4 regions of the Methylobacterium organophilum genome follow, and region 1 is predicted to be linked to each of the others. Evidence: riboswitches for the same ligand, from Rfam matches in the RefSeq annotation. Region 1 holds a riboswitch; each other region holds the start of a gene.
What was found. A riboswitch is a leader RNA that binds a small molecule or an ion and turns the genes downstream of it on or off. The one in region 1 is predicted to bind cobalamin.
Positions count from the first base shown of each region.

Region 2: it holds a riboswitch for cobalamin, as region 1 does, so the genes downstream of both, MMB17_RS05185 (TonB-dependent receptor) here and MMB17_RS04630 (TonB-dependent receptor) in region 1, are expected to answer to the same signal.
Region 3: it holds a riboswitch for cobalamin, as region 1 does, so the genes downstream of both, MMB17_RS11175 (CbtB domain-containing protein) here and MMB17_RS04630 (TonB-dependent receptor) in region 1, are expected to answer to the same signal.
Region 4: it holds a riboswitch for cobalamin, as region 1 does, so the genes downstream of both, MMB17_RS03150 (TonB-dependent receptor plug domain-containing protein) here and MMB17_RS04630 (TonB-dependent receptor) in region 1, are expected to answer to the same signal.

Region 1 covers NZ_CP092848.1:1,007,676-1,015,176, forward strand. Annotated here, with positions in the region: gene fhuF (siderophore-iron reductase FhuF) at 1-291, shown strand, start outside; gene MMB17_RS04625 (ABC transporter ATP-binding protein) at 285-2,033, shown strand; cobalamin riboswitch at 2,118-2,315, shown strand; gene MMB17_RS04630 (TonB-dependent receptor) at 2,545-4,569, shown strand; gene MMB17_RS04635 (cyclase family protein) at 4,672-5,562, opposite strand; gene MMB17_RS04640 (SRPBCC family protein) at 5,677-6,297, opposite strand; gene MMB17_RS04645 (carbon-nitrogen hydrolase family protein) at 6,356-6,592, opposite strand; gene MMB17_RS04650 (cupin domain-containing protein) at 6,597-7,001, opposite strand; gene MMB17_RS04655 (hypothetical protein) at 7,010-7,408, opposite strand.
Region 2 covers NZ_CP092848.1:1,130,205-1,137,705, reverse strand. Annotated here, with positions in the region: gene MMB17_RS05200 (M20/M25/M40 family metallo-hydrolase) at 1-564, shown strand, start outside; gene MMB17_RS05195 (hypothetical protein) at 571-864, opposite strand; gene MMB17_RS05190 (PepSY domain-containing protein) at 918-2,453, opposite strand; gene MMB17_RS05185 (TonB-dependent receptor) at 2,456-4,648, opposite strand; cobalamin riboswitch at 4,942-5,140, opposite strand; gene MMB17_RS05180 (DUF3800 domain-containing protein) at 5,474-6,454, opposite strand; gene MMB17_RS05175 (ATPase inhibitor subunit zeta) at 7,166-7,501, shown strand, end outside.
Region 3 covers NZ_CP092848.1:2,417,858-2,425,358, reverse strand. Annotated here, with positions in the region: gene cobU (bifunctional adenosylcobinamide kinase/adenosylcobinamide-phosphate guanylyltransferase) at 1-272, opposite strand, end outside; gene MMB17_RS11185 (LysR family transcriptional regulator) at 381-1,292, opposite strand; gene MMB17_RS11180 (MFS transporter) at 1,390-2,559, shown strand; cobalamin riboswitch at 2,635-2,832, shown strand; gene MMB17_RS11175 (CbtB domain-containing protein) at 2,865-3,038, shown strand; gene MMB17_RS11170 (CbtA family protein) at 3,066-3,830, shown strand; gene MMB17_RS11165 (DUF1636 family protein) at 3,823-4,224, shown strand; gene cobW (cobalamin biosynthesis protein CobW) at 4,234-5,268, shown strand; gene cobN (cobaltochelatase subunit CobN) at 5,443-7,501, shown strand, end outside.
Region 4 covers NZ_CP092848.1:701,566-709,066, reverse strand. Annotated here, with positions in the region: gene MMB17_RS03170 (SDR family oxidoreductase) at 1-187, shown strand, start outside; gene MMB17_RS03165 (class I SAM-dependent methyltransferase) at 336-977, shown strand; gene MMB17_RS03160 (Rossmann-fold NAD(P)-binding domain-containing protein) at 1,017-1,673, shown strand; gene MMB17_RS03155 (hypothetical protein) at 1,855-2,088, shown strand; cobalamin riboswitch at 2,215-2,412, shown strand; gene MMB17_RS03150 (TonB-dependent receptor plug domain-containing protein) at 2,536-4,506, shown strand; gene MMB17_RS03145 (ABC transporter substrate-binding protein) at 4,514-5,359, shown strand; gene MMB17_RS03140 (FecCD family ABC transporter permease) at 5,356-6,402, shown strand; gene MMB17_RS03135 (ABC transporter ATP-binding protein) at 6,399-7,229, shown strand; gene MMB17_RS03130 (DUF6925 family protein) at 7,207-7,501, shown strand, end outside.

The sequences.
Region 1 (7,501 bases):
TGCGGCCTCGCCCCCCGGGTGCTCTGGGGCAACGCCGCGGTGATCTTCGACTACGTGGCACGGGAGCTTGGCGAAACGGACAGCCCCGCTTGCGCCGAGATCGCCGCCTGCCTCGGTTGGTGCGCCGGGCCGGTCTGCCCTAGAAGCCCCCTGGCGCAGGCCTTGCGCCCAGGCGCCTCCGGTTGCCGGCGGCGCACCTGCTGCCTGCGCCACCGCCTGCCGGGCGTTCCCTCCTGCGGGTCGCTCTGCCCCCTCGAACACGCCCAGAAGCCTGATCTGCCCCGATGCTGAAGGCCTTCCTCGCCTATTATCGGCCGCACCGGACGCTGTTCCTGGTCGATTTCGGCTGCGCCGTGCTCTCGGGCCTGCTCGAGCTCGGCTTTCCGCTGGCCGTGAAGGCCTTCGTCGACCACCTGCTGCCGCAGCAGGACTGGGGCCTGATCCTGCTCGCCGCCGCGGGCCTCGCCCTGCTCTACGTGGCCAATGCCGGGCTGATGGTCGTCGTCACCTATTGGGGCCACGTGCTCGGCATCAACATCGAGACCACGATGCGGGCGCGGGCCTTCGACCACCTGCAGAAGCTCTCCTTCCGCTTCTACGACGGCCAGAAGACCGGCCACCTCGTCGCCCGCGTGACGAAGGATCTCGAGGAGATCGGCGAGGTCGCCCATCACGGGCCGGAGGACCTGTTCATCGCGGTGATGACGCTGTTCGGCGCCTTCGGCCTGATGATCTGGGTGCATCCGCCGCTCGCCCTGATGACGGCGGCGATCCTGCCGGTGATCGCCTTCGTGACGCTGCGCTACGGCGGGCGCATGACCCGCAACTGGCAGGCCCAGTACGGCCGCGTCGGCGCCTTCAACGCCCGCATCGAGGAGAATGTGGGCGGCGTGCGCGTGGTGCGCGCCTTCGCCAACGAGGCGCATGAACGCGCCCTCTTCGCCGCCGACAACGCGAAGTACCGCGCCACCAAGCTCGAAGCCTACCGGATCATGGCCGCGAGCCTGTCGATCAACTATCTCGGTATGCGCCTCGTCCAGATCGTCGTGCTGCTCGGCGGCGCCGCCTTCGTGGTGCGGGGCGACCTGACCGCCGGCGGCTTCGTCGGCTTCCTCCTGCTCGTCGGCGTGTTCTACCGGCCGCTCGAGAAGATCGGCGCGGTGGTCGAGACCTACCCGAAGGGCATTGCCGGCTTCCGGCGCTACATGGGCCTGCTCGGCATGGCGCCCGACATCGTCGACCGGCCGGGCGCCACCGCGGCCCCCGCCCTGCGCGGCGACATCCGCTTCGACTCCGTTTCCTTCGGCTACAGCCCGGACCGTCCCGTGCTGCGCGACCTGAGCCTCACCATCGCGGCGGGCGAGACGGTGGCGCTCGTCGGCCCCTCGGGCGCGGGCAAGACCACGCTCTGCTCCCTGATCCCGCGCTTCTACGAGGTGGACGCCGGCCGCATCACGATCGACGGGCACGACATCCGCGCCTACACGCTCGCCTCCCTGCGCGGGCAGATCGGCATCGTGCAGCAGGACGTGTTCCTGTTCGCCGGCACGATCCGCGAGAACATCGCCTATGGCCGGCTCGATGCCGGTGAGGCCGAGATCCTAGAGGCGGCGCGGCGCGCCCGTCTCGGCGACCTGATCGCGGGGCTGCCGGACGGGCTCGACACCGTGGTCGGCGAGCGCGGGGTGAAGCTCTCGGGCGGCCAGAAGCAGCGGCTCGCCATCGCCCGGGTCTTCCTGAAGAACCCGCCGATCTTGATCCTCGACGAGGCGACCTCCGCTCTCGACACCCAGACCGAGCGGGACATCCAGGCGGCGCTGACCGAGCTCGCGGCCGGCCGCACCACCCTCGTCATCGCCCACCGCCTCGCCACGATCCGCCATGCCGACCGCATCGCCGTGGTCACCGAGAGCGGCATCGTCGAGGAAGGTCGGCACGAGGAATTGCTCGCCGCCGGCGGCTACTACCAGAAGCTCCACGCGGCCCAGTTCGCGTCGGATCGGCCGGACACGCCGCGCGCCGCGGCGGAGTAGGGGCGGCAGGAGGCCCCCTCGCCCGGGACAGGGTGGGCGATTGAGGGGGCGGGTGGCACCGCATTGACAGAGCCGCGACGCCAAGCTTAGCCATGGGGCGACGGTTCCCCTTGGGGATCAAAAGGGAACGCGGTGAGGGGTTCGCTCTGAAGCCGCGGCTGCCCCCGCAACTGTGAGCGGCGAGCCTTCCGCCACCATGTCACTGGATGAGCCTCATCCGGGAAGACGGTGAGAGGGCAGCGACCCGCGAGCCAGGAGACCTGCCGTCAGCCGTGGTCACACGCGAAGCGCGTCGGGCGGGGTGTCCTGACGGGTGCTGAAGGCGCCGCCCCTCCCCGGAGGAGGCGGTGACCCGAGGCCTCGTTCGCGGTGACGTGCCACTGCCGTTGCCCGAGGCTGCCGTCCCGTGTCCCGCCCCAGCCTGCTTCTTCTCTCCTGCGCGCTCCTCGCCACCGCGCAGCCTGCCCATGCCGAGGGCTCCCTCGGCGAGACGCGCCTGGACGAGATCGCCGTGGCGGGGGAGGCCGCCGCTTCCGCCGGGGGGGCATCCGGCCCCGCCGCCAGTGCCGGCTTCGTCGGCGGCAGCACGGGTATCGGCGGCGCACTGCCGGTCGTGGAAGCGGCGAGCGCGGGGGTCATCACCGGCGCGCAGCTCAACAGCCGCCCGGTCACCCGGCCCGGCGAGGTGCTGGAATCGGTGCCCGGCCTGATCGTCACGCAGCATTCGGGCGAGGGCAAAGCCAACCAGTTCTTCCTGCGCGGGTTCAACCTCGACCACGGCAGCGACATCGCCATCACCGTCGACGGCATGCCGGTGAACATGCGCACCAACGCCCATGCCCAGGGCTATGCCGACATCAACTTCCTGATCCCCGAGCTCGTCGGCGCGGTGGAATTCCACAAGGGCCCGTATTTCGCCCGCGACGGGGACTTCGCCTCGGCCGGCTCGGTGCGGATCGACTATCTCGACACGGTGGAGAAGAACCTCGCGCTCACCTCGATCGGCTCCTTCGGCTACAAGCGGGCGCTCGCCATCGCCTCGGCGCCCCTGGGCGAGGGCCACCTGCTCGCCGCCGGCGAGGCCCAGGTCTATGACGGGCCCTGGGACGTGCCGGATCGCCTCGCCAAGTTCAACGGCGTGCTGCGCTACAGCCAGGGCACGGCGCTCGACGGCTTCTCCGTGACCGGCATGGCCTATTGGGCCAAGTGGAACGCCACCAACCAGATCCCCGAGCGGGCCGTGGCGGGGGGCATCCTCGGCCGCTACGGCACGCTGAACCCGACCGATGGCGGCGATACCGGCCGGTTCTCGCTCTCGGGACGCTGGAGCGCGACCGACGATACCGGGGTCACCCGGGCGAGCGCCTACGTGATCCGCTACCGGATGAACCTGTTCAACGACTTCACCTATTTCCTGAACGACCCGGTCAACGGCGACCAGTTCCGCCAGCTCGACGACCGGGTGCTCGGCGGCGGCGAGATCGCCCATGTCTTCCAGGGCGACCTGTTCGGCCTGGCGACGGAGACCGAGATCGGCGTGCAGACCCGGACCGACAGCATGCGCGTCGGCCTGTTCAACACCACCAACCGCCAATACCGCTCGACCGTGCTCGACGACCGGGTGCTGGAGGCGAGCGCGGCGTTCTACGTCGAGAACCGGGTGCGCTGGACGGACTGGCTACGCACCAGCCTCGGCTTCCGGGCGGACGGCTACTACGCCGACGTCGTCTCCGACATCGCGGCCAATTCCGGCAAGGCCCGGGACGGCATCGTCAACCCGAAGCTCGGCCTCGTGCTCGGTCCCTTCGCCGACACCGAACTCTACGTGAATTACGGCGGCGGCTTCCATTCCAACGACGTGCGCGGCGTGACCGCGACCGTCGATCCGTCGAGCCCGCTCTTCAACATCCAGCGCTCGCCCTTCCTGGTGCCCTCGACGGGCTACGAGGTCGGCCTGCGCAACCGCTCGATCGCGGGACTGGAAAGCTCCGTCGCCCTGTTCCGGCTCGATTTCGCCTCCGAGAACCTATTCCAGGGCGATACCGGCACCACCGAGCCGAGCCGTCCGACCCGGCGCTTCGGCGTCGAATGGACCAACCGCTACGCGCTCACCCCGTGGCTGCGGCTCGAAGGCGACCTCACGGTCACCAATGCCCGGTTCTCGGATGTCGACCCGGCCGGCAACCGGGTGCCAGAGGCGCCCACCACCATCGCCTCAGCCGGGGTGACCTTCGGGGAAGGCACCGGCTGGTTCGGGACCCTGCGCTTCCGCTATTTCGGGCCGCGCCCGCTCATCGAGGACAATTCGGTGCGCTCGAAGCCGACCGCGCTGCTCAACGGCCGCATCGGCTACAATTTCGAGAACGGCGTCAGCCTCGCCCTCGACGTGCTGAACCTGACCAACGCCAAAGCCGACCAGATCACCTATTTCTACGAATCCCGCCTGCCCGGCGAGCCGGCGGACGGCATCGCCGACCGCCATTTCCATCCCGTCGAGCCCACCGCCGTGCGGCTGACCCTCGCGGGGCGGTTCTGAGGCAAAGCAGCGGGCGACCCGGCGCGTGCCGGGCCGCCTCGTGACGGATCTCCCGCCCGGCCTCACTCGCCGGACGGGAGGGGAGCCAAGCCCGAGGACGCCTCAGCGGCCGTCCGGGCCGCCGCTGGTCAGGCCGGCGGCGATGGAGCGCGGGCCCAGGATCGCCTTGGCCGCGTCGCCCACGGCCTCGACCGCCTCGTCCATGCCGTCGAAGCAGACGATCCGGCAGGGGCAAGCCTCGAGACCGTCGTAGCGCCAGGGGAAGGCGCCGATGATCGAGCGCTTGTTCAGCATCAGCTCGATGTCGCCGCCGACGTTCTCGGCGTGAATCAGGCCCTCCTGGAAGGCGTAGGCGTGGAAGGGGAAGATCTCCTCCGTCACGGCGCGGCCGGAGCGCTTATGGGTGTAGCTGTAGTCGCCGAAGAACTGATCGCAGGTCATGCCGACCTTCTGCTCGAAGCGCTTGGCGAGGTCGGGGCGCATGTGGCGGATCGAGGTGTTCATGGCGTGGTCGCCCGAACCGCAATCGATGCCGAACCACTTGATCTTCTTCTTGAGCATCCATTCCAGGAGCTCGATCTTGCCGCCCGGATGCATGCAGAAGTAGCGCACGAGATCCTGCTGAGGCTTGCCCTCCCAGTACCGGTGCCAGCCGGTATGCAGGATCAGGATATCGCCCTCGCGCACCTCCACCGGAGCGCTCTCGATCATCTCGGGCGTGATCACCGCCCAGTCGTCCATGTGCTGGGACACATCGACGACGGCGCCGGGCCCGACCAGGAAGTCGAGGGGATAGGAGGCCATGTCGCCCATGCCGTCGGTGCCGTGCATGGCGCCGTCGATATGCGTGCCGACATGAAGGGCGGTGTCGATGCGCTGCGCGACGATCTGCTTCGTCTGCAGGTTCTGCGCGTAGTACATCTTGTTGCCGGCATACCCGACCCAGCCGGGGGTGTGCACGTTCATCAGATGCGAGAGGTCGACGATCTTCACGGGTCTCGGTCTCCTTCGGTATTCGAGATCATGGGACGGCGCGGCTCCGCCCTGCGGGCACCCGGAGGCGCCACGATGGATCGACGGCGGAGCGGAGGATGTCGCGGGGGCGGCTCAGCTGTTCTCGTTGGCCTGCGTCCGCCGGAACAGAGATCGGAACCATCCCTTGAGGACGGCCAGGGCGAGGGAAAGCGCGCTCACCGGCCGCCCCGGCGCGGCGATGGGGGCCGACGCAGTGGCGGGCGCAGGTGCCGCTGAGGGCGCACTGCCTTCGGCCACGGCGGGTGCGGCGGGCACGAGCTGCGCCTCCGCGTTCTGCACGAAGCTCTGGACGAGAACCGCGGCGACCTCGTTGAGGAGGCTGGTGCGGCCGAACTGGGCGATCGGGCCGGAGAGCTGGACGTCGGCATCGACCGTGACCTTGGTGGAATCGCCGGCGGCCTCGCAGGTGCAGGCCATGGTCATCTTGCCCCGGCTGGCGCCCTTGCGGTCGACGCCCTTGCCGACCGCCGTCACCGCATGGGCGGCCTCGTCGTAGGTGACCTCGGCCTCGCCCTCGAAGCTGGTCTGGAACGGGCCGACCTTGGTGGTCACCCGGCCCGAATGCCGGCCATCCTCCTTGACGCCGAGATAATCCGCCCCCGGCACGCAGGCCGCGACACGGGGAATGTCGTGGAAGAACTCCCACACCACCGGCAGCGGCCGGCCGACGGTGAACACCTGCGTGATCTTCACGATGCTTCTCCTGAATGTCTCCGTCGGCCCGTCCCGGTGATGCGCGCCGGGGCGGCTCTCAGTGGATGTCGCCCCCCAGGATGCCGTGCGCCCGCGCGAGATCCGACCAGAGCCGCAGGCTCCGCCCGTCCACCGGCGCTGCCGCCTGCAGCGCCTGAGGATCGACCGCATCGCCTGGCACGATCGACGCGGGCAGCATCACCAGGCTCGCTCCCGCGGCAGCCACAGACGCGATCGCCTGGAAGCAGCACGCCCGATTCGCCTCGCTGCGTCCGATCTGTCCGGCGATCGTCACGGGCTCAGCTCCGCTCCGGTGCCTGGGTGCCCTGAGGCAGCGCGCCCGCCTTGACGAGCAACGCCACGTCGGCCGGGCTCGGGCCGCCGACGCTGACGATGCCGACGCCGCGATCGGCCTTCACCGCATGCTTGACGCCCACAGGGACATGGACGGCGCAGCCCGCATGGAACGGCAGGCTGACGTCATTGGTATAATCCTGGATCGTCCCCTCGCCTTCGAGGATGAAGATCGTATCCTCGGATTGAACGTGGATATGGGGCACGTTCTCCTCGCCCGGCTCGAGCCGCACGTAGTTCATGTTGGCCGTCCAGGCGCCGACGCCCGGCCAGACCACGAAGCGGGCATCCTTGGAGATGAGCGGCAGGCGCAACGAGGGCGTGTCGCGATGGAAAACTCGAATGGCCATGGCTGCCGCTACCCCCGCGCGCGAAGATTTGCATAGAGTTCGAGATCGGCCGGGCACGGCCCCCCGAGCAGGCTCATGCCGGAATTGCCGTGGGCCTCGAAGGTGTAGGAATCTCCACCGTCGATATGGACCATGGAGCCTTCGACGAGCTCCGCGCTGAAGTCGTCGGACGGGCTACGCACGACGCCACTTCCTGAAACGACATAATAAACACTGTCGCCCTTATGGCTCAGTGGAATAGTTTTATCGGATGCGTGGAGCGAAATAAGATGAAATGTCCTGTATATTGCCCCATTCTCGGGCCACATGACGACTTTTGCATTGCCCGCACCGACCACGATCGGTATCTCAGGACAGTCGACCGCGCTGTCGATGACGCGGACGGTCTCCACCGTCTCAGTGCTCATAGCCGACGATGATCCTTTTTGAATATCAATCAAATGATTTTACACATATAAAAAACTGACGCAAGGCGGAACTGTGGGGCTGGCCTTCGTTGG
Region 2 (7,501 bases), 120 kb from region 1:
GAAAAGTTCCTCGGGCCGATCGGCCTGAAGGAGCCGGCGGGCGAGCGGGGGCGCCTGCCGATCGAGCTGATCCAGTCGCGTCCGGCCTGCGACGTGAACGGCATCATCGGCGGCTATACCGGCGAGGGCACCAAGACGGTGATCGCCAGCGAGGCCTCGGCCAAGGTCTCCTTCCGCCTCGTCGACGACCAGGATCCAGAGCGGCTGGCCCGGACCTTCGAGGCCTTCGTGCGCGAGCGGGTGCCCGCCGACTGCAGGGTGGAGGTGATCTGCTACAAGGGCTCCCGCGCGGTGGCGCTGCCCTACGACATGCCCCAGCTCGGCGCCGCCAGGCAGGCGCTCGCCGAGGAATGGGGCCGGGAGGCGGTGGCGGTCGGGGCCGGCGGCTCGATCCCGATCGTGGGCGACTTCAAGCGCCTCCTCGGCCTCGACACCCTGCTGATCGGCTTCGGCCTCGACGACGACCGCATCCACTCGCCCAACGAGAAGTACGCGCTGTCGAGCTTCCACAAGGGCACCCGCTCCTGGGCCCGCATCCTCCAGGCCCTCGGCGCGGCGGGCTGAGGCGGCTCAGGTCGTGCGTTCGTGGGCGAGGTCGAGCTCGTCCTCGGCGAGGCGGACGAGATAGGCGATCTGGTCCGGCCGGGGCTTCTCGCTTTCGAGGCGCCGGCGCAGGCTGGTCTCGAAGGCCGCGCGCTCGGCGAGGCGCTCCCGCGGCATCAGCCGCTTGAGCATCGGGCTCGCGATGGCCTCCCGAACGAAACCGCGATGGACGGCGAGGCGTCCCATCCGGGCCACGAGATCGTCGACGAGCGAGACCGCCTGGTAGCTGCGGGCGGTCTCGAAGCGATGGATCGGAGCCATCTGTCTCAACGGGCCGAGAGGGACGAGGGGTCGTGCCTGACCACTCGGCAGGATCATGCCGGTCCCGTCCTCAACGAATCGTTGCGACGATCCGTGAAATTCTCGGAATAGTTGGGTGCGAAGCGCGGCCGGCGGCGCAGGCGGCGCAGGCGGCGCCAGCCCAGCACCACCCCGGTCACGGCGATGACGCCGCCGAGCCCGTTGAGCGACCATTGCGCGATGTCCCAGGCCGGCCGGTGCCCGGTGAGCACGGCGAGGTCGAGCCGGTGCAGCCCGGCGAACAGCCAGCGATAGAGGCGGCTGCTGCGGTCGAGCCGGTTCAGGATCTCCCCGGAGACGGGGTCGACATGCAGCCAGGTCGCCGCCGCATCGGCGAAGCGCAGGCGCAGGACCGGCAGCGGGCGCGTGTCGTGGTGGGGGTACCAGTAGGAATCGTAGCGGGTGAGCCGCACGATCCCCGCGAGCGGCGCCGCCGGGAAGGCGCGGGCGGCCGCCGCGGCGATCGCGGCCTCGTCCGGGGCCGGGCCGCCCTCCGCCCCCTGCACGCGCCGGGCGGCGGCGGTCCGGGCCTCGGTCAGCCAGCGCCCGCCGAGGCGCAGGAAGCGGAGCTCGACCGCGCCCTCCGGCGCCGCCGCCCTCAGCCCGGCGGGATCGAGCCCGATCGGCCCGGCCGGCCCGGCATAGGCGGCCAGCAGGTCGCCGGGCGGCCCCGGCATGGTGAACCAGTGGTTCGGGTTCATCGAGAGCCAGCCGCTCACGATGAAGCTGAGCAGGCTCGCCCCGCCCGCGAGCCCGACGAGGTGGTGCCAGCGCCCGATCCCGCGATAGGGCGTCACCGACCCGTGCGGATAGGGCCGCCGGACCCGCAGCCGCCAGATCCCGAGGACGAGCCCGCTCAGGGCGCCGGCGATGCCGATACCGGAGACCCAGAGGATCGCCTGCCGCCAGAGCTCGGCCCGGGCGCGCAGGGGCGTCGGGTAGAACCAGTGCGGGATCGCGCCGAGCCAGTTCCAGACGCGCTCCTGCCGGTTGGTGTCGAGGGCGATCTCGCCGGTCCGCTCCGAGACGTAGCGATCCGTGCCGGCCGCATCGCCCAGCGCCACCTTGAGGAAGGGGCGCAGGGCGTCGTAGCGGGCATGCACCGTCCACTGGTCGCGCGCCACGGCCTCCACCGGGGCCTCCGGGCCGGCCCCGGCGATGAGCCGCGCCTCCTCGGCCGAGACCGGGCCGAGCCGCGCCCCGGTCCGGGCCGAGAGGGTGAGCCGGTCGCCCTGCGCCGTGACGAGGCGGTAGACCGGCACCGCGCCGCGCATGGCGAGCGCCAGGCTGCGCGGCGTCCCGCCCTCCGAGGCGGCGCGCGCCGCGTCGGGGCCGAGGGCGACGCTCTCCCAGGCGATCGGCGGCAGGCCCGCGAGCCGCTCCGCCTCGCTCAGGCTCGGGAAGGGCACGTAGAGCATCACCAGCCCGGACCCGATCCAGGCGGCGAAGAACAGCCCGGTCAGGATGCCGATCCAGCGATGGCCGAGCAGCAGCCAGCGCTTGGCCGCCTTGCCGATCCGCTTCGTGCCCTGTCGTCCGCCGCCCCGCATCCTCACCACGTCACGCTGTAGGCGACCTCGAAGGAGCGCGGGCGCCCGAGCAGCCAGTTGGTGCCGACCCCGTCCACCGCGTTGCCGGCGATGGCGTAGACCTCGTCGAGGAGGTTGTAGGCCCGCAGGGAGAGCACGGAATTCGGGGTCACCTGATGGTCGAGCCCGGCATTGAGCAGGGCATAGGCCGGCCGCGGCGCGGTGTTGCCGAAATCGCTGAAGGTGCGCCCGACATACTGCACCCCGAGCCGCGCCTCCCAGCCCGGGGCGAAGGCCCAGTTGAGCCAGAGATTGCCGACCCGCTCCGGCACGTCCAGGGGCTGCTTGCCGGCATAGCTGACCAGCACGTTGTTCACCACCTGGGTGAAGTCGTCGTACTGGGCGTGGAGCAGGGCGAGGTTGGCGTCGATGCGCCAGCCCTCGGGCAGGCGGAGGGAGACCGCCGCCTCGACGCCCTGGGAGGATTGCCGGCCGACCTGCACCTGCTGGGTCGAGGTGCCCGGCAGCGCCGAGATCAGCTTGTCCTTGACGATGCGGTAGCCGGCGAGCGTCCATTCGAGGGTGCCGCCGAAGCTCAGGCCCTTCACGCCGATCTCGACCTGCTGCCCGGTGGAGAGGTCGAAATTCGCGTCGCTCTGGCTGAGGGAGATCAGGCTGTTCACCGGGTCGGTCGCGGTGGCGTATTGCGCGTAGAGGGCGAGGTCCGGCGCCGGGTTGTAGACGCCGCCGAAACGGTAGCTGAGCGCGCTGAAGTCGCGCGCGAACCGAGCCCCCGTCTGGAGGTTGGTGCGCTCCAGATACGGCGCGTCGTAGCGCAGGCCGGAGAGCAGCGCGAACTGGTCGGTCACGATCAGCCGGTTCTCGGCGAAGACCGAGGCCTGGAAGGTCCGCGTCGCATAGGCCGGGCGCGCCCGCCCGTCCTGCGGGAACAGGCCGGGATCGTAGCCCGAGACCGGCACGCTGTCGGACGCGTCGAAATAGAAGTTGTTGGTGTGGCGGAAGCGGATCGTGTTGACGTCGAAGCCCGCCAGGAACTCGTTGCGCATCCCGAACAGCTCGCCCTTGAAAGCGGTGTCGAAGCGGTTCCCGATCTGCTCCTGGGAGTGGTAGATCTCCAGGTAGTCGCGGCGGTCGATCCGCCCGGTGGCGCGGTTGAAGCTGTATTGCTCCACGTCGAGCCAGTGGCGCCGGCTCTGCAGCCGGTAGGCGGTGTTGCGGAGCGTGATGTCCGCGCTCGGCGTCCATTCCGCCTTCAGCTGCGTCCAGTTGTCGAGCCAGGTGACCTTGGCGTCGCGGACATTGTAGTTGTTGAAGCGGATCCGGTCCGGCACGCGCCCGTCGATGAGCGGGCTGCCCCAGTAGCGCATCGGCTCCTGGTAGCCGAGGTCGTGGGAGAGGGTGACGGCGAGGTCCGGGGTCGCCTGCAGGGTCAGGGCGCCCGAGACCGCGAGGTTGCGGAAATCGCCGTCCGGATTCATCCAGCCGTCCGCGCGGTTGCCGCTCACGTTGAGGCGGTAGGCGACCTGCTCGCCGAGGGGGCCGCCGGTGTCGAGGGCGAGCCGCGCCGTCCCGTCCGAGCCGAGGGCAGCCCGCGCCGCGCCGACCGGCGTGAAGACCGGCTGCTTGCTGACCACGTTGACCACGCCGCCGATCGCCCCGTCGCCGTAGAGCACGGAGGCCGGGCCGCGCAGCACCTCGATGCGCTCGACGTTCCAGGTGTCGAAGGGGAAGGTGACGGTGCCGGCGCCGACGAAGAGCCGGGTGCCGTCATAGAGCTGCTGGATCGAGTTCGGCCCGGCGAAGCCCCGGCTCGTGAAGGCGCCGTTGCCGTTGCCCGGCGCGGCGATGGTGGTGATGCCGGTGGCGTTCTGCGTCACCGCCTCCGTCACCGTGTTCTGGCCGCGGATGCGGGCGGTCTCGCCGGCGATCACGTCGAGGCTCGCCGGCGTCTCCAGGGGCGTCAGGCCGAGGCGGGAGCCGCCGCGATCCGGCGTGCGCAGGTTGAGGCCGGCCGGGGCGGCCCGGGTCAGGCTCACCCCGTCGCCGGTCACGGTGAGCTGGTCGAGGGTGACGCTGGCCGCCTCCTGCGCGGCGGCCGGCCCGCAGGGCAGGGCCGGCCAGAGCAGGAGGGCGAGGGCGGGCAGGCCGCGCGCGGAACGGAGCCGCCCGGAGGGGCGGGGAGAAGGCATCGTCATGGGAGCGTGGGTGTCCGGGCACGGGCGGCGGTGCCCCGGCCGCGGTCCTACAGCGAATGTAATAATGTTACAATCGCCATCCGCGAGGCCGCCGTGTCCCCTCCTGGGGCGCGGGCACGGGCGGGCTCTCTCCCGGGGCGGGAGCGGAAACCTTGCGGGATCGGACATCGGCGGAGGTGGCGCGCGCGTCTTCGAGTGGCACGTCACCGCGAACGAGGCTTCGGCCTCCGCCTCCTCCGGGGAGGGGCGGCGCCTTCAGCACCCGTCAGGACACCCCGCCCGACGCGTTTCGCGTGTGACCACGGCTGACGGCAGGTCTCCTGGCTCGCGGGTCGCTGCCCTCTCACCGTCTTCCCGGGCGGATCGCCCAGTGACATGGTGGCGGAAGGCTCGCCGCTCACAGTTGCGGGGGCAGCCGCGGCTTCAGGCCCGACAGGCCCTCACCGCGTTCCCTTTTGATCCCCGAGGGGAACCGTCGGCACCAAGCTTGGCCGTTGCTCACGGTTTCGTCAATGCGGGGCTTTCTCCATTGGACCTTAAGTGTGGCAGGCAGCGCATGCACCGCTATCTCGCCAGGTTCGGCTTCCACTACAGCAATCGGCTGGAACTTGACGTTAACAATTCGAATCGCGCTGAGCGGCCTTGGGGGCTAGCAAGCGACCAACCTATCAACAGTCATCTCGTTAGGCGCGAAATCCGAGGTGGAACGAAGCCACCGAATGTGCATTATGGGGATAATTCGAGCGGTATGGGTTTCAGCCCTTGCGCAAGAAGGGAGATCGTGTTGCGCGATCGGGCGGGGGCTATAGGCCCCCGTTTCCCGTTCTAGGGTAGCCATTTGAGGCCAAATCCCTCAACTCGGAGCGTTCTAGGGCAGCGTCGATATTTTTTCTTGAGCAGAATATCGACTATTTTAGTCCCAAAGTCTGCCGGTTGCTCCATCTGGTCTTTTATAAATCGCATGTATCTGGCGCTTGGGTGTGCGAGAAGATCGGCAATCTGTAGTCCTGCCACATTCGCGGTCTTTGCCCGCATGTGAATATCTCGCGATGTTAAGTGCATTTGTACTATTCTTGCTGGAATATGTTCTGTACCATTGCTATAAACTCTAGCAAAAGATGCCTTTAGCTTTTTGTCTACGCTTTTATTTCTGGCTTCAACAACCACATCTCCTTGGATATTTCTAGATTTTAGATACATTACGTATCTTTCGACCAAGCACCTCATGCAGTAGTGATATGGATCGAAATGCCAAACTCCATATTGCTCTAAATGTTTCTTCTTGTCGATCTGAACAGTGATCACAAGATATGGAATTCTGTGCAGTTCCTCTAAAATATAATTATTAAATTCGTCGAGTTTGCCAGGGTCTCGGAGGGTGGCGAATGGCCCTTCGCGTCGCATAATTTCGCGCCTGTGGAGAACCACGGGGATATCGGGGGTATGTCCGAAGAGCTTCTCCTTGAACGCATCAAGTCGGGGTTGGATTACGTCGTTATGGGTTTTCAAAGGCGTTAGAACGCCAGTCAAACTTAAGTACCTAATATTTGGATCATTTTCAGCGCCTTTAAGGTCGCCATTCCCAACTTCATCAACAAATAGGCGATATAGCATGGGTAAGAGTACAAAATATGCTATCGAGCCAGGCCGATCATTTGAGGATGTTAATCCATCTTCTGACGAGCAAAGCGAGCGGCTTTTGCGTGATGCTATTCGGCTGGAACGCGGTGAAAGGCGCCGACAAGCAAGCAGCAAGTTAGCGCAGAAGGCAACAGGTAGGGGTAAATAAGTTTCAAGCGCCCACACGCGCGCAGCGGTTCGGCGGCAACTGCATGGCGTTGGGCCATAATGACGATATCCCAGCTTGAGTATCTTAGGGTATGCCGAGACTATGGGGCCTGCTCTTTAAGCCGAAACATCCTAATCATTTCGGCGTCAATAGGTTAAAAAATAAGAGGTAGAATTGTCTATCCAGAAAATCCGCACGGGAAACTGGCGCCGATGGATATAAGGCGAAATTAAAATTATTGATATCGACCGACAAAGCAATTTTAATTAAATAATTACTATGTAGTATTGAGCAGATATTTTATGGGATGATTTCGAAATCGAGAAACTAAATCTAGCCATATCGACGGATTATAGAGGTAATCACTAGGGCCCTATGTGTTTGCAGTTCAGGCTCCATCGATTCGAGTCTGCGTGATGTTTAGTCGTGATTTTGCGCGGGAAATAGATGTGCTTCTTTGCTGTGATTAATATGTTTCCGGCCAAATTGTTTGGAGGCTTAGTCTTATAGGTGAATGCGCGAAAAGTGTGTCATCAAACTTATGGGCCGAGCCGAGGTAGTGACCATGAAGGCATCATAACGTAGCCTCTGACTAACGCCAACGCCTACGCATCTTCCGAAAAATTTGAAATTCAACCTCCGCCGAATTCCCTTGGTAATCCGCGCATTCGGCGGCATTCTCAATGCTTCGACCCCTCGCATCCCCCGGATCGCCCAGGAGGGAAACGATGCTCAGATCGTTCGAAGAGAGAGAACGTGCCGAAGAACTGAAATTTGCTTTGGAGGAGGAGCGGCGTTTCCTGAATCGCCGTCTCGGAATCCAGGCGCTCGCGAACTTTGCTGTCCGAAAACTTGGCTGTGACGGGCAGACGAGCCGGGCCTATGCCGACGTGCTGATCGACGCCATGGTCCATGGCGCCAGCGACGAGACCCTGCTCGCGCGGGTGCAGGCCGACCTCTCGGCGAATGTCGCCGATTTCGGCCTGGACGAACTCCGCGGCGTGATGCGCAGCGGCCTGGACCCCGCCCTGCAATCCCGCCGGGTGGTCACGCCCCGCTCCAGC
Region 3 (7,501 bases), 1.4 Mb from region 1:
TCCGCCAGCATCAAATTGGTGAGCCAGAGCGTGAGACAATCGACCAGAACCGGCCCCGTCGCGGCGGCCACCGCCTCGGGCAGCGCCATCGGCACGTCCCGGGTGATCCAATCGCCGGAGCGCCGCTCCCGGTGGAGGGCGATGCGGGCGCGCATCTCGTCGTCCCAGGCCTCCGCGGTGGCGAGATAGAGCCAGGGACCGGGGCAGGATTCGATCAGCCGCTCGGCATAGGCGCTCTTGCCCGAGCGCGCGCCGCCGAGCACCAGGGTCATTCCGGAAAGGGGCGTCCGATCATCCGCCATCCGGTCTCTCCACGAATCCATTCCGCCCCGGCCTATGGCACAGGGCCGGAGATCGCGCGAGCGAAGCCATCCGATCGCCTACCAGCCGGCGTTCCCGCGCATGCGCTCGGCGAGGAAGTCCACGAGCACGCGCACGCGGGCGGGCATGGCCGCGCCGCCCACGAACACGGCGTGGATCGCCTCGCGGTCCCCGGGGTTGAAGGGGGCGAGGAGCGGCACGAGCCGGCCCGCCGCCAGCTCCTCGGTGATGTGGAAGTTGCCCACCCGCGTGATGCCGACGCCCGCGAGTGCGAGCTGCACCAGCGTCTCGCCGTTGTTCGCCCGCATGCTGCCCTGCACGGCGAGGAGATGGTCCTGGCCGCCCACGCGGAAGGGCCAGCCGGGCTCGATGCGGCGGAAGCTGAAATCGAGGCAGTTATGGGCGGCAAGGTCCGCCGGCACCTGCGGCGTGCCGGCGCGGGCGAGATAGGCGGGCGAAGCGACCACCGTGCGCCCGGTATCGCCCAGGCGCCGCGCGGTGAGCGGGCTGTCGGCCAGGGGCCCGAAGCGGATCGCCACGTCCGCCCGGCCTCCCAGAACATCGGCGAGTTCGTCGGACAGGTCGATCTCGACCACGATCTCGGGATGCAGGGCGGCGAAGTCGGCGAGCAGCGGCACCACCACGAGCCGGCCATGTGCGGTCGCGGTGCTCACCCGGACCCGCCCCCGCGGGCGGCCCTGGTCGGCGAGCGCCCGCTCGGTCTCGTCGAGATCGGCCAGGATGCGCCGAGCTGCCCGTCCATAGGCTTCGCCCTCGGCGGTCAGGCGCAGACTGCGCGTGGTCCGCACGATCAGCCGCACGCCGAGCCGGGATTCCAGGCGGCTGACGATCCGGCTGACGGCGGACGGCGTCAGGCCGAGCCGGCGCGCGGCGCCCGCCAGGCTGCCGGCCGCGATCACGGCCAGGAAAGCGCTCATCTCGCCGGTTCGATCGATGCCGTCCCGCCTCATTCGTGATCCTTGCGCACGGATCTCGGTCCGCGAGCCCGGCTACCGCCCTCGTCGCCGATCCGCCACGTGCTGTCACGGAACGACGAGGATATCCACGATGAAAACCAATCCCGCCCTGCTCGCACTGGCCATGGGCGCCTTCGGCATCGGCGTGACCGAGTTCACCCCGATGGGGATGCTGCCCCTGATGGCGACCGATCTCGGCGTCTCGATTCCGGCGGCGGGCCTCGTGGTCAGCGCCTACGCCCTCGGCGTGTTGGTCGGGGCGCCGCTCGTGACCCTCGCGGCCGCACGCGTGCCGCGCCGGCGCTTGCTGATCGGTCTGATGGCGATCTTCACCCTCGGCAACGCCATGGCGGCGCTAGCGGACAGCTATGCGACGCTGGTCGCCGCCCGGCTCGTCACCTCGCTCAACCACGGCGCCTTTTTCGGGGTGGGCGCGGTGGTGGCAGCACGGCTCGTGCCGCCGGAGCGGAGAGCCGCGGCCGTGGCGGCGATGTTCTCGGGGCTCACCCTCGCCACCATCGGCGGCGTGCCGCTCGCGGCCTGGATCGGCGAGGTGCTCGGCTGGCGCACGGCGTTCTGGGGCATCGCGGGGGTCGGCGTCCTCGCCATGCTCGCGCTGGCCGCCGCCCTGCCGGACCTGAGGGCCGAGGCCGGCGCCGACATGCGGGCGGAGCTACGTGTGCTCGTCCGCGGCCCGGTGCTCGCCGCCCTCGGGCTGACGGTCGTCGGCGCCAGCGCGATGTTCACGGTCTTCACCTACATCGTGCCGATCCTGCGGGTCGAGACGGAAGCCTCCGTCGGCTTCGTCACGGCGATGCTGGTGCTCTACGGCGCCGGGCTCGCGGCCGGGAACTGGCTCGGAGGCCGCCTCGCCGACCGCTCGGTGGACGGCACCATCGCGGCCGCGCTGGCCGGACTGGTGGTCCTCCTCCTGCTCCTCGCCGCGACGTTGCGCTGGGAGGCTGCCGTCGCGATCCTGATCGTTCTGTGGGGCGTGGCGAGCTTCGCGCTGGTGCCGCCGCTCCAGATGCGCGTGATGAACGAGGCGCAGGAGGCCCCCAACCTCGCCTCGGCGATGAATATCGGCGCCTTCAACTTCGGCAACGCGATCGGGGCGGCGGCGGGCGGCGCCGTGATCGACGCCGGGCTCGGCTACCCCGCTGTCCCCCTCGCGGGCGCCGCGATGGCGGGTGCCGGCCTTCTCATGCTCGCGGCGCTCCGCCGGAACCGCCCCCGCCTCCCGGTTTCGGCCACCTGCTGAGCACAGGGCTAGGACCATGGCCGCGATTGTCCCGAAGGCGGCCATCCGCTCCGATTGCAAGTCCAGATCCGAGCCGCTAGGGTCCGCAGCGACGGTGCCTCGGCGACGAGGTGAAAAGGGAACGCGGGCCGGGGCCTCAGCCTCGAAGCCGCGGCTGCCCCCGCAACTGTGAGCGGTACACGTGCCCGCCATCGGCCACTGGAGCGATCCGGGAAGGCGGTGGGCATATCATACGCCGCGAGCCAGGAGACCTGCCGTCACCCGCTATCTCTCAACGCCGCCGGCGGGGCGGCCGGAGCCTGACCATGACGACCACGACGCTTTCCACCGCGACCACCGTCACCGAGGGCGCCCGCGCCGTCGTGATCGCGGCCTTCCTCGGCCTCGGCCTCGTCTTCCTGGCGGGTTTTGCCCCGGCCTCGGCGCTGCACAACGCGGCGCACGACTTCCGGCACGCGCAGAACTTCCCCTGCCACTGATCGCCTGATCCCCCAGGCGCCCTTTCCATGATTATCCGGTTGCTGTCGGCGGCGCTCGTCGCCGGCTTCCTCGCGGCTGTCGCTGCCACGGGGCTGCAGCTCGCCCTCACCTCGCCGCTCATCGTGGCGGCGGAGGCCTATGAAGGCCAGAGCGCCGCCCTGTCCGCGCCGAAGAGCCTCGTCGTGCTCGCCCATTCCCACGGGAACGGCGCGGAAGGCCACGACCCTTCCGATCCGGGTCATGCCGGCCACGACCACGGCGGGGGCGAGTGGCAGCCCGGCGAGGGCCTGCCGCGCATGGCCTTCACCGGCCTCGCCACCCTGATCGGCGGCGTCGGCTACGCTCTGCTGCTCGGCGCGGTGATGCTTGCCCTGCGCCTGCCGCCGGGTCCGGAGACCGGGCTGAAGCTCGGCCTTGCCGGCTTCGCTGCGGTGGCGCTGGCCCCCGCCGTGGGCCTGCCGCCGGAGCTGCCCGGCATGGGGGCGGCCGCCCTCGAGCTACGGCAGGCCTGGTGGCTGATGACGGTGATCGCGACGGGCCTCGGCCTCTACCTGATCCTGGTGCGCCGGGTGCCAATCACCATCCTCGGCGGCCTCGTCCTGATCGTCGGCCCGCACCTCGCCGGGGCGCCGCATGTCGAGGAGGCGGCCTCGAAGCTGCCGGCGGGCTATGCGGCGCAGTTCGCGGCGCGCTCGCTGGCCATCGCCTTCGTGTTCTGGGCGCTGATCGGCCTCGGCTTCGGCTGGGCCTGGCACGCCTTCGGACGCGAGAAGGCAACAGCCCGTGCCTGATCCCGACCATCCGAATGCGGTGGTGCTGCATGTCTGCACCACCTGCAAGGTGGCGGGACAGGGCGGCGACAAGCCGGCGGGCAGCCGCCTGCTGGACGCGCTCCAGACGGAGCTCGACCGCGCGCCCGTGCCGGGGTTGACCGTCGAGGGCGTGCCCTGTCTCTCGGTCTGCAAGCGGCCCTGCACCGTCGCCGTCGCCTCGGCGGGCCGCTGGAGCTACGTCTACGGGGATCTCGACGCCGAGGCTTCCGCCCGCACCATCCTCGACGGGCTCGCCGCCTATGCCGCCACGCCGGACGGGATCGTGGCCTGGCGCGAGCGGCCGGTCGAATTCCGCCGGGGCGTGATCGCCCGCATCCCGCCGCTGCCCGCGGCCCGCACGGACGACATCTGAGAGCGCGCCATGAGCATCGTCGAGAAGATCCCCTGCACCATCGTCACCGGCTTCCTCGGGGCCGGCAAGACGACCCTGGTGCGTCATGTGGTGGAGAACGCGAAGGGCGCGAAGCTCGCCATCATCGTCAACGAGTTCGGCGATATCGGCTTCGACGGCTCCTTCCTCGCCTCCTGCGGCATCGAGGGCTGCGACGAGAATTCGGTGGTCGAACTGCCGAACGGCTGCATCTGCTGCACCGTGGCCGACGATTTCGTGCCCGCCCTGACCAAGCTCCTCGACCGGCCGGAGCCCCCGCAGCACATCCTGATCGAGACCTCCGGCCTCGCCCTGCCCAAGCCCCTGGTCCAGGCCTTCCAGTGGCCGGCGATCCGCTCCCGCGTCACCGTCGACGGGGTCGTCGCCGTGGTGGACGGGCCGGCGGTGGCCTCCGGCCAGTTCGCCGAGGATCCGGACGCGCTCGCCAATCAGCGCGCCGCCGACACGGCGGTCGACCACGACAACCCGCTGGAGGAGGTCTTCGAGGACCAGCTCCTCTGCGCCGACCTCGTGGTCGTCAACAAGGCCGACCTGATCGACGCGGAGGCTCGCGGCAAGGTGCGCGCCGAGATCGAGGGCCACCTGCCCCGCGCCGTGAAGCTCGTCGAGACCGAGCACGGCCGCATCGATCCCCGCGTGCTGCTCGGCCTCGCCGCGGCGGCCGAGGACGATCTCGAGGCCCGCCCCTCCCATCACGGCGAGGGCGAGGACCACGACCACGACGATTTCGAATCGGTGGCGCTCCCCGTCTCCGCGACCGCGACCCCGGACGACCTCGCCGCCCGCGTCGCCAAGGCCGCCGAGACCGAGGGCGTGCTGCGCATCAAGGGCTTCGTGGAGGTGACCGGCAAGCCGATGCGCCTCGTGGTGCAGGGCGTCGGCCGCCGCATCGCCCACCATTACGACCGTCCCTGGAAGAACAGCGAGCCTCGGGACGGGCGCCTCGTGGTGATCGGCCTCAAGGGCTTCGACCGGGCGGCAGTCGCGGCGGCACTGGCGGGCTAGTTCGGCCCCTCGCCTCGCCGGCCCGCCGCGCGCTATGATGGCAGCGGATCCGACATGCTGAACCGCGCCCCCCAACCCATGAGCGTCGAGGCCTTCTTCGCCGGGCAGGAACGTCCAGCGGAGCTCTTCGAACGCGCGGGCGGCGCATCCGGCCAGGGTGCCTGAGCGAGCGCCATGCACCTGATCCGCGTCGATACGGTCTCCCTCGACGAGGGCGAGGCGGCCATCGATCTCGGGCAGACGCCCGGCGATCTCGTCGTCCTGTCCTTCACCGACACCGACCTGTCCGGCCTTGCCGCCGCCCATGCCGCGGAGATTGGCCTGCCGGCCCTGCGGCTCGCCAAGCTCGCGCAGCTGCGCCACCCGATGTCGGTGGACCTCTATGTCGACGGGGTGATCGCACGGGCGAAAGTGGTGCTGATCCGCTGCCTCGGCGGCCTCGACTACTGGCGCTACGGCATCGAGCGCGCCGCCCAGGCCTGCCGGGCCCACGGGGTGAAGCTCGCCGTGCTGCCCGGCGACGAGCGGCCGGACGAGCGGCTCGCAGCCTTCTGCACCCTGCCGCCCGAGACCCTCGCCGCCTTCGACACCTATTTCCGCGCGGGCGGCCACGACAATCTGCGCCAGCTCCTGCGCCGCATGGCCGCCGAGGCCGGGCAGGCGATCGAGGCCGCGCCGCCCAAAGCGCTGCCGCGGGGCTTCGCCTGGTGCCCCGCCTGCGGCGCGATGGAGCTGGAAACCGCGCTTTCCGCCGCGGGGCCCGGGCCCCGCGCGCTCCTTCTCGTCTACCGCTCGGCGGTGCTCGCCGGCGACACCGCCCCCGCTGTTGCCCTGGTCGCCGCCCTGCGCCAACGGGGCATCGGCACGGTGGCGCTCGCCGTCTCGAGCTTGAAGGATCCGGAGGCCGTTACCGCGGTGCGCGCCGCGATCGCCGCCGGGCGGCCGGACGTGATCGTGGCGGCGACCGCCTTCTCGGCGCGGGAGGATGCGGGTTTCGTGCTCGATGCCGCCGATTGTCCGGTGCTGCAGGCCTACACGATCGGCGCCGCGCGCACGGCCTGGCAGGCTTCCGCCCGCGGCATGAACGCCGCCGACCTCGCCATGCAGGTCGCCCTGCCGGAATTCGACGGAAGGCTCTCGGGCTTCCCGATCTCGTTCAAGGAGGAAGCGCCCGCGGTCGAGGGCTTTTCCGAACGCCGGGCCGTGCCCGATCCCGCCGGGATCGACGCCCTCGCCGACCGCGCGGCGGCCTGGATCCGCCTCGCCCGCCTGCCGCGCAGCGCGCGCCGGCTCGCCCTCGTGCTGTCGGACTATCCGGCCCGCGCAGGCCGGGCCGGCTACGCCGTCGGCCTCGACACGCCCGAGAGCGCCCGCGCCATCGCGCAGGACCTCGCCGCAGCGGGCTACGCCGCCGGGCCGCTGCCAGAGGCGCCCGCGCTGATGGCGGCGCTGACCGAGGCTCCGCCGACCTTCACCGTTTCGCTCGCCACCTACGAGGCCTGGTTCGCCGGCCTGCCGGAGGCCTCGCGGGACACGCTCATCGCGCAATGGGGACCCCCTCAGGAGGATCCCCTCTGCCGCGACGGCGCCTTCCGGTTCCGGATGCTGCGGGCGGATCCCGCGTCCCCCCTCGCGGGAGAGGGACACCTCAGCCTCTTCCTCCAGCCCGATCGCGGGCGGGCGGCGGACCGCAAGGCGGGCTACCACGATCCGGACGCGCCGCCGACGCACGCCTATCTCGCCTTCCATCTCGGCCTGCGGGAGAAGTTCGACGCGCTGATCCAGCTCGGCACCCACGGCACCACCGAGTGGCTGCCGGGCAAGGCCGTGGCGCTCTCGCCGGAATGCTGGCCTTCCCGCGCCGTCGGCTCCCTGCCGGTCGTCTATCCCTTCGTCGTCGACGATCCCGGCGAGGCCGCGCCCCTGAAGCGCCGGCTCGGCGGGGTAGCCCTCGGCCACCTGACCCCGGAGGTCGAGGCCGCCGGCCTGACGCCCCAGGCGGCGGCCCTGCGCGAGCTGGTGGAGGAATATTCCGCCGCGAGCGTGCTCGACCCGCGCCGGGCGGCGCTCATCGCCGAGGCGATCCTCGACGAGGCCGCCTCCGCCGGTCTGATGGACAGCGCCGACATCCCCGCCAACACGCCGATGGCCGATGCGCTGACGGCCCTCGACGCGCATCTCTGCGACCTCGGCGAGACGCCCTTCCGCGACGGGCTCCACGTCTTCGGCCGCG
Region 4 (7,501 bases), 310 kb from region 1:
GGCCACGGCGGAGGCGCTCTTCCGGATCGTCGACGCCGAGACCCCGCCGCTGCGCTTCTTCCTGGGCACCGAGGGTCTGCCGGTCGCCCGGGCGGCCTATGCGGAGCGCCTCGCCACCTGGGAAGCCTGGGAGGCGGTTTCCAACGCGGCGCAGGGCCAGTCGACCCGGCACAGCTTCAGCGCCTGACGGGCCTTGGGCGGACCCGGCCTCCGGCCCGGGTCCGCCCCGCGATCCGGGGCCGGAGGGCCGGCAGACGGCCTCCGCCTCGGCCTCATTCCTCTCCCTCAATCCCATGGCCGCGCCGCCGGGCGCGGGCCGATCGGAGCTTTGCGTCATGGTCTGGCTGATGCGTTCGGAGGCGGGGGCTGTCGCGGCAGGCGGCTTCGCCGATTACGTGCATTTCTTCCGGTCTTGGGTGGCGGCCCCCTTGCGCGTCGCCGCCGTCGCCCCGTCCGGCGAGGCCCTGGCCCGCCTCATGACCGCGGAGCTGTCCGCCAAGGACGCGCCGGTCCTCGAACTGGGGCCGGGGACCGGGGTGTTCACGCGCGCGCTGCTCGACCGCGGCCTGGCCGAGAGCGACCTCACCCTCGTGGAATTCGGTTCCGATTTCGCGCGGACCCTGCAGCTGCGCTTTCCCGAGGCCCGGGTGCTCTGGATGGATGCGGCGCAGATCAGGGGCAACGCCGCCTTCGAGGGGCAGGAATTTGGCGCCGTCGTCAGCGGCCTGCCGCTGCTCTCGATGCCGCCGCGCAAGGTCTTCGCGATTCTGGCGGGCGCCTTCGCCCTCCTGCGCAGCCAGGGCGCCTTCTACCAGTTCACCTACGGGCCGCGCTGCCCCGTGCCGCGGCCGATCCTGGACCGCCTCGGCCTCAAGGCCCGGCGGATCGGCGCGACGGTCTCGAACGTGCCGCCCGCGGCGGTCTACAAGATCACCCGGCGCAAGCCCCTCGCGGGCGGGGCGCCGGCCTTCGACTGAAGCGCGGGGCATCGCGGTGGGCGCGGGGATCGTTCGGGAATGAGAGTGCTGCTGCTCGGCGCGACGGGGCTCGTCGGCCGCCATGTCCTGGAGCGGGCGCTGGCGGATCCGCGGGTGACGGAGGTCACCGCTCCGGGGCGGCGCGCGCTTCCCCCGCATCCCAAGCTGCGGGCGCCCCTCGTGGACTTCGAGGCGCTGCCGGAGGCCGCCAGCTGGTGGCAAGCCGACGCCGCCCTCTGCGCCTTCGGCACGACGATGCGCGTGGCAGGCTCAGAGGAGGCCTTCCGGCGGATCGACCACGGCTATCCCCTGGCGGCTGCCCGGCTGGCCCGCGCCCACGGCACGCCGTGCTTCGTCCTCAACTCGGCCCTCGGCGCCAATCCCGCCTCACGCTTCTTCTATCCCCGGGTGAAGGGCGAGCTGGAGCACGCCATCGAACGGCTGGGCTTCCCCTCCCTGACGCTGGTCCGCCCCGGCCTGATCGGCGGACAGCGCGCCCAGCCCCGTCTCGGCGAGCAGATCGCCGCGCGCGTCTTTGGCGCGCTCGATCCGATCCTGCCCGCCAGCCTGCGGATCGCCCCGGCGGATACGATCGCCCGCGTCATGCTCGACAGCGCCCGGGCCGCGCTTCCGGGCTGCCATGTGGCCTCGCTCCATGGGGAGAAGCGGACTCCTGCGGGCCGGACGCGCCCCTGATACCGAAGCGCTGCGTCGCCCGATCGGGGGCCTCGCCGCGCGCACGATCCCGCTTCGTCCAAGGCGAGAGGGCCCAGGAATCGGTCTTCGTCGGAAGCGCAAGAGCATATTTTTGTTCTTGATTGCTCTCGTTGCGGTGGCATTCTTCCATCGAATGCAGCCCACGCGAAAGATCTCGACCATGAGCATACGGATCGTGCTTGCCGCCCTCGCCGTGACGGCGGCAACGGCAAGCCCCGCTCTGGCGCAGGGCGCCGACGCGGAATCTCGGATGCGCGCCGCCGCTCCGACCCTTCAGGGCCAGAAGGCCTGGGATTTCCTCGCCTCCTCCCCTGCCGCGAATCCCCGCGACCCGATCGTCAAGGGCGCCGATTCCGTCCGGGCGCGGGGTTCCGTCGAGCGTCCGGCGCGATAGCACCGTTCCCGGGTCCTGCGGCGGTGCCGGCTGGCATGACCGGACGCGGCGAGAGTCCTTGCTGAGGCGAGACGGCAACAGCTGTGCCGTTCCCATCCCGGCCTGATTGACCGCCCCTGGCCGCGGTGAGAGGAATGGGGCGACGGTTCCCCTCGGGGATCAAAAGGGAACGCGGTGAGGGGTTCGCTCTGAAGCCGCGGCTGCCCCCGCAACTGTGAGCGGCGAGCCTTCCGCCACCATGTCACTGGATGAGCCTCATCCGGGAAGACGGTGAGAGGGCAGCGACCCGCGAGCCAGGAGACCTGCCGTCAGTCGTGGTCACACGCGAAACGCGTCGGGCGGGGTGTCCTGGCGGGTGTCGAAGGTCCGCCATTCCTGCGAGGAGGCGGTGACCCGAGGCCTCGTTCGCGGTGACGTGCCACTGCCGTTGCCCGAGGCTGCCGTCCCGTGTTGTCCCTTCCTTCCGCGCGCCGGAGCGCGCTGGCCCTGTCCTGCGCGCTGTCCGCCCTCTCGACCGCGCCCGTCCTCGCCCAGCAGAGCGCGACGCCCTTCGCCGATGCGCCGGCCGCTGCCGCCCTCGAAGAGATCTCCGTCAGCGCCACCGGTGTGCCGACACCGACGGCGCAGGTCGGATCGAGCGTGACCGTGCTGACATCGCCGATGCTGGAACAGCAGCAGCGCCGCACCGTGCCGGATGCCCTCCAGCAGGTGCCGGGCCTCAACGTCGTTCAGACGGGCGGCCCCGGCGGCCAGACCTCCGTCTTCATCCGCGGCGCCAATTCCAACCACACGAAGGTGCTCATCGACGGCATCGACGCCACCGATCCGTCGAACGGCAACGGCTCCTTCGACTTCGGCCAGCTCCTCACCGACGACCTCGCGCGCATCGAGGTGCTGCGCGGGCCGCAGAGCGGCCTCTACGGCTCGGACGCCATCGGCGGCGTGATCGCCTTCACGACGAAGCGCGGGGAGGGGCCGGCCCGCACCTCGCTTCGGGTGGAGGGCGGTTCCTTCGGTACCTTCAACCAGAGCGGCCGGATCAGCGGCTCGGAGAACGGCTTCGACTACGCGGTCACGATCGCGCATGTCCGAGCCGCCGCGACCCCCGTCACGCCGCGGGACCTGGTGCCGCTCGGGCGCCCGGTCCATCCGAATTTCTACGACAACGAGACCGTCTCGGCGAAGCTCGGCTACCAGTTCACCGACACGTTCCGTATCAATTCGGTGACGCGCTTCATCAATGGGCGTCTGCTGTTCACCGGCGACGATCTCAGCACCTTCCCATCGGCACCGGCCGCGTTCCGCAGCGAGGCCGCCGTCCAGCAGATCTTCACCCGCAACGAGGCCGAGTGGACGCCGTTCGCCGGCTTCCACAACCTCTTCGCCATGAACTACTCGAACCTGTTCAACCGCCAGCAGGGGCCGCTGGACCCGCTCGCGACCCCCGACGCGACCACGGGGCTCGGGGAGCGCACGCGCTACGAGTATCGCGGCGATGTTCTGCTCTCCCCCGGCAACCTGCTGCTGTTCGGGGTGCAGCGCGACGAGGAAAGCCTGTTCACGACCACACCGGGTTCCGTGCCGGATTCCCTGCGCGCGCGGAACGGCAACACGGCGGGCTATGGGGAGGCGCAGCTGACGCCCTTCGCGCGCGCCTTCCTCGTTGCCAATATCCGCCACGACGAGAACGACCAGTTCGGCGCGGCCACGACCTTCCGGGTGGCGCCGAGCTACATTCTGCCCCTCACCGAGACGCGCCTGAAGGGAAGCGTCGGGACCGGCTTCAAGGCGCCGACCCTGAGCCAGCTCTACCAGGACTTCCCGGCCTTCAACTTCTTCGGCAATCCGAACCTGAAGCCCGAGGAGAGCCTCGGCTACGATGCCGGCATCGAGCAGCCGCTCGGCGACCGGGTCCTGGTCGGCGCGACCTACTACCGCAACGACTTCACCAATCTCATCACGACGAATGCCAGCTTCACGTCCAACGAGAACGTCGGGAAGGCCGAGTCCTACGGTGCGGAAGCCTTCGTCTCGGTCCGGTTCTCCGAAACGCTCTCGGGCCGCGTCGATTACACGAACACGGTCACCAAGAACGAGATCACCGGCCAGGAACTGCTGCGTCGGCCCCGCCACAAGGGCAGCGCCACCGCCGCGTGGACGCCCCTGCCGGGTCTGACCGTCAGCGGCACGGTGATCGTGCTCGGCCACTTCGTCGACGGCAACCGGGACTTCTCCGTGCCGCGGCTGAAGAATCCCGGCTTCACCCTCGTCAATCTCGCCGTCAGCTACGACGTCAGCGAGGGCGTGAGCGTGTTCGGGCGGATCGATAACCTGTTCGACCGCCGCTACGAGAACCCGACCGGCTTCCTCGGGCCGGGCCTCGCCGTCTACGGTGGCGTGCGCCTGACCAGCTTCTGAGGTGACGATGCCGTCACGCAGCGCGCTTCTGCTCGCGGCCTGCCTGGCCGCCCTGCCCGCGCCGCGCGCCGCGGATGCGGCGGCAGCGCCTTTGCGCGTGGTCTCGATGAACCTGTGCGCGGACGAGCTCGTCCTGCGGCTGGCCGACCGCGAGCAGGTCCTGGCGGTCACCGTTCTGGCCGCCGATCCGCGCGGCTCGACGGTGGCGGCCGAGGCCGCCGGGCTGCCGGTGGCGCGCGGCCTGACCGAGGAGGTCGTCGCCCTCCGGCCCGACCTCGTCATCGCCGGCGCCTTCACCACGCGCGCGACGGTCGCCATGCTCAAGCGCGTCGGCGCGCCGGTGCTCGAGCTCGGCGTGCCGGCCGATCTCGACGGGGTGCGCGCGCAGGTCCGGCAGGTGGCGGCGGCCATAGGCCATCCCGAGCGGGGCGAGGCGATGGTCGCGGCGCTCGAGGCCCGGCTCGCCTCCGTCCCACCGGCCACCCGTCCCCTGCGGGTCCTGGTCATGCGGCCGAACGCCTTCACGGTCGCGCCCGGCGGCCTCGGCGACGCCCTCATCCGCGCCGCCGGCCTCGTCAACGTCGCGGCCGAGATCGGTCGCGACCGCTTCGGTCAGGTCCCCCTCGAAGCGGCCGTGCTCGCGAAGGCGGACCTGATCGTGGTCGACGAGACAGGCACGGGCGCGCCCTCGCTCGCCGACGCGCTCCTGCAGCATCCCGTGTTCCGGGCGCTCGCACGCACGCAGCGGGTGGTCGCCATCCCGAACCGCTTCTGGACCTGCCCCGGCCCCCAGGTGGCGGAGGTCGTGGCGCGGCTGGCGGCCGCCGCGAACGCACAGGCTGCCCGCCCATGAACGCGCCAGTCGTGAACCTCGCCCATGCCGCCCCGCCGCGACTCGGCATGCCGCGTGCCCGCCGGGCGGTCATCGCTCTCCTCGGCCTCGCCGTCCTCGCCCTGACCTTCGCCTCGATCGCCATCGGCTACGCGCCCTTCGACATGACCGCCGCCTTCGCGGATCTCGTCGCGGGCCGGACCACGCTCCCGGCCCTGGTGCTGTGGGAGCTGCGGATCCCGCGCGCCCTGCTCGGCGGCCTCGTCGGGTTCAGCCTCGGCCTGACCGGGGCCGCGATGCAGGGCTACCTGCGCAACCCCCTCGCCGATCCCGGCATCCTCGGCATCTCCTCGGCCGCCGCGCTCGGCGCCGTGATCGTGTTCTATGGCGGCCTCACCGCGTCCCTGAGCCTCGCCCTGCCCCTCGGCGGCATCGCCGGGGCGGCCGTCGCGGCCCTTCTCCTGAGCGCCCTCGCCGCCCGCGGCAGCAGCACGCTCGGCCTGATCCTGGCCGGAATCGGCCTGTCGAGCCTCGCCGGGGCGCTCACCGCGCTCGCCCTCAACCTGTCGCCGAACCCCTATGCCGCCCTGGAGATCGTGTTCTGGCTGATGGGCTCGCTCGGTGACCGCAGCATGGATCACGTCCTCCTCTGCCTGCCCCTGATGGCGGTCGGCTGGGGCCTGATGTTGTCCACCGGCTCCGCCCTCGACGCCCTCACCCTCGGCGAGGATACCGCTGCGAGCCTCGGCTTCGGCCTCCTCTCGGTGCGCCTGCGCCTCGTCACCGGGGCGGCGCTCGCCGTGGGCAGCGGGGTGGCGGTCTCCGGCGCCATCGGCTTCGTCGGCCTCGTCGTGCCTCACCTGATGCGGCCGTTGGTCGGGGCGCGGCCCGGCGCCGGCCTGTTGCCGAGCGGACTCGCCGGGGCCGTCCTGGTCCTGGCCGCGGATATCGGGGTGCGCCTGCTCGCCACCCGGCCCGAGCTCAAGCTCGGGGTGGTGACAGCCCTGATCGGCGCGCCTTTCCTGATCGGGCTGCTCCTGAGGAACCGCGGGAGGGGGGCATGAGCCTGTCCGTCACGAGCCTCTCCGCGCACGCTATCCGGGTGACGCTCGAGGGCCGGACGATCCTGTCGGAGATCGATCTCGCCCTGGAGCGCGGGCAATTCGTCGGGCTGGTCGGCCCGAACGGCGCCGGCAAGACCACGCTCCTGCGGGTCCTGGCGGCGCTGATCGCCCCGGCGGAAGGCCGCGTCACCCTGGAGGGTCGGGCGCTGGCCGGCATGAGCCGCGACGAACGCGCCCGCCGCGTCGCGGCCCTGTTCCAGGGCGCCGGCGTCGGGTGGCCGATGAGCGTGCGCGAGATCGTGGCCCTCGGCCGGCTGCCGCATCGCCGCGCCTTCGCCGCCCTCTCCGAGGCCGACGAGGCCGCCATCGCGCGGGCCATGGCGCGCACCGATGTCGGTCACCTCGCCGGTCGGCCCGAGCCGACCCTGTCCTCCGGCGAGCGCATGCGCGCGCTGCTCGCCCGGGCGCTCGCGGTCGAGGCCGCGTGGCTCCTTGTCGACGAGCCGGTCACGGCGCTCGACCCGGCTCACCAGCTCGACGCCATGGCGCTGCTGCGCGCCGCCGCGCGCGATGGGGCGGGCGTGGTCGCCGTCCTGCACGACCTCGCCCTGGCCGCCCGGTTCTGCGACCGGATCGTGGTGCTGTCCTCCGGCCGGCTCGTCGCGGACGGCCGGCCGGAGGACGCGCTGACCGATGCCCTGCTCGCCCGCGTGTTCGGCGTGACGGCGGAGCGGGGCCAGGCCGCGGACGGAACCCGATACATCCTGCCCTGGGCGCGGTCCGGGGCCACCAGGGGGACGAGCGATGACGCCATCATCCCAGGCTGAGGCGGTCACCGCCCTCCTGCGCGAGGCCCTGGCCGATCCCGGCACCGCCTGGAGCCTCGGCAGTTTCGGGGCCATCGCCGAGTTCATGCGCGATCCGGACGAGGCGGTCACGGCCCTGCCGGACGACCGCATGGGCCTGGCGACGGAGCGCGGCGCCATCGCCCTGACCGCCTGCCCCGGCCTGCGCCCGGTGGCCTACGAGACCGCGGTCGCATCGGGCTGGAACCAGGCGATCGCCCTGTGCCTGCCGGAGGCGGCCTGCGCCATGAGCC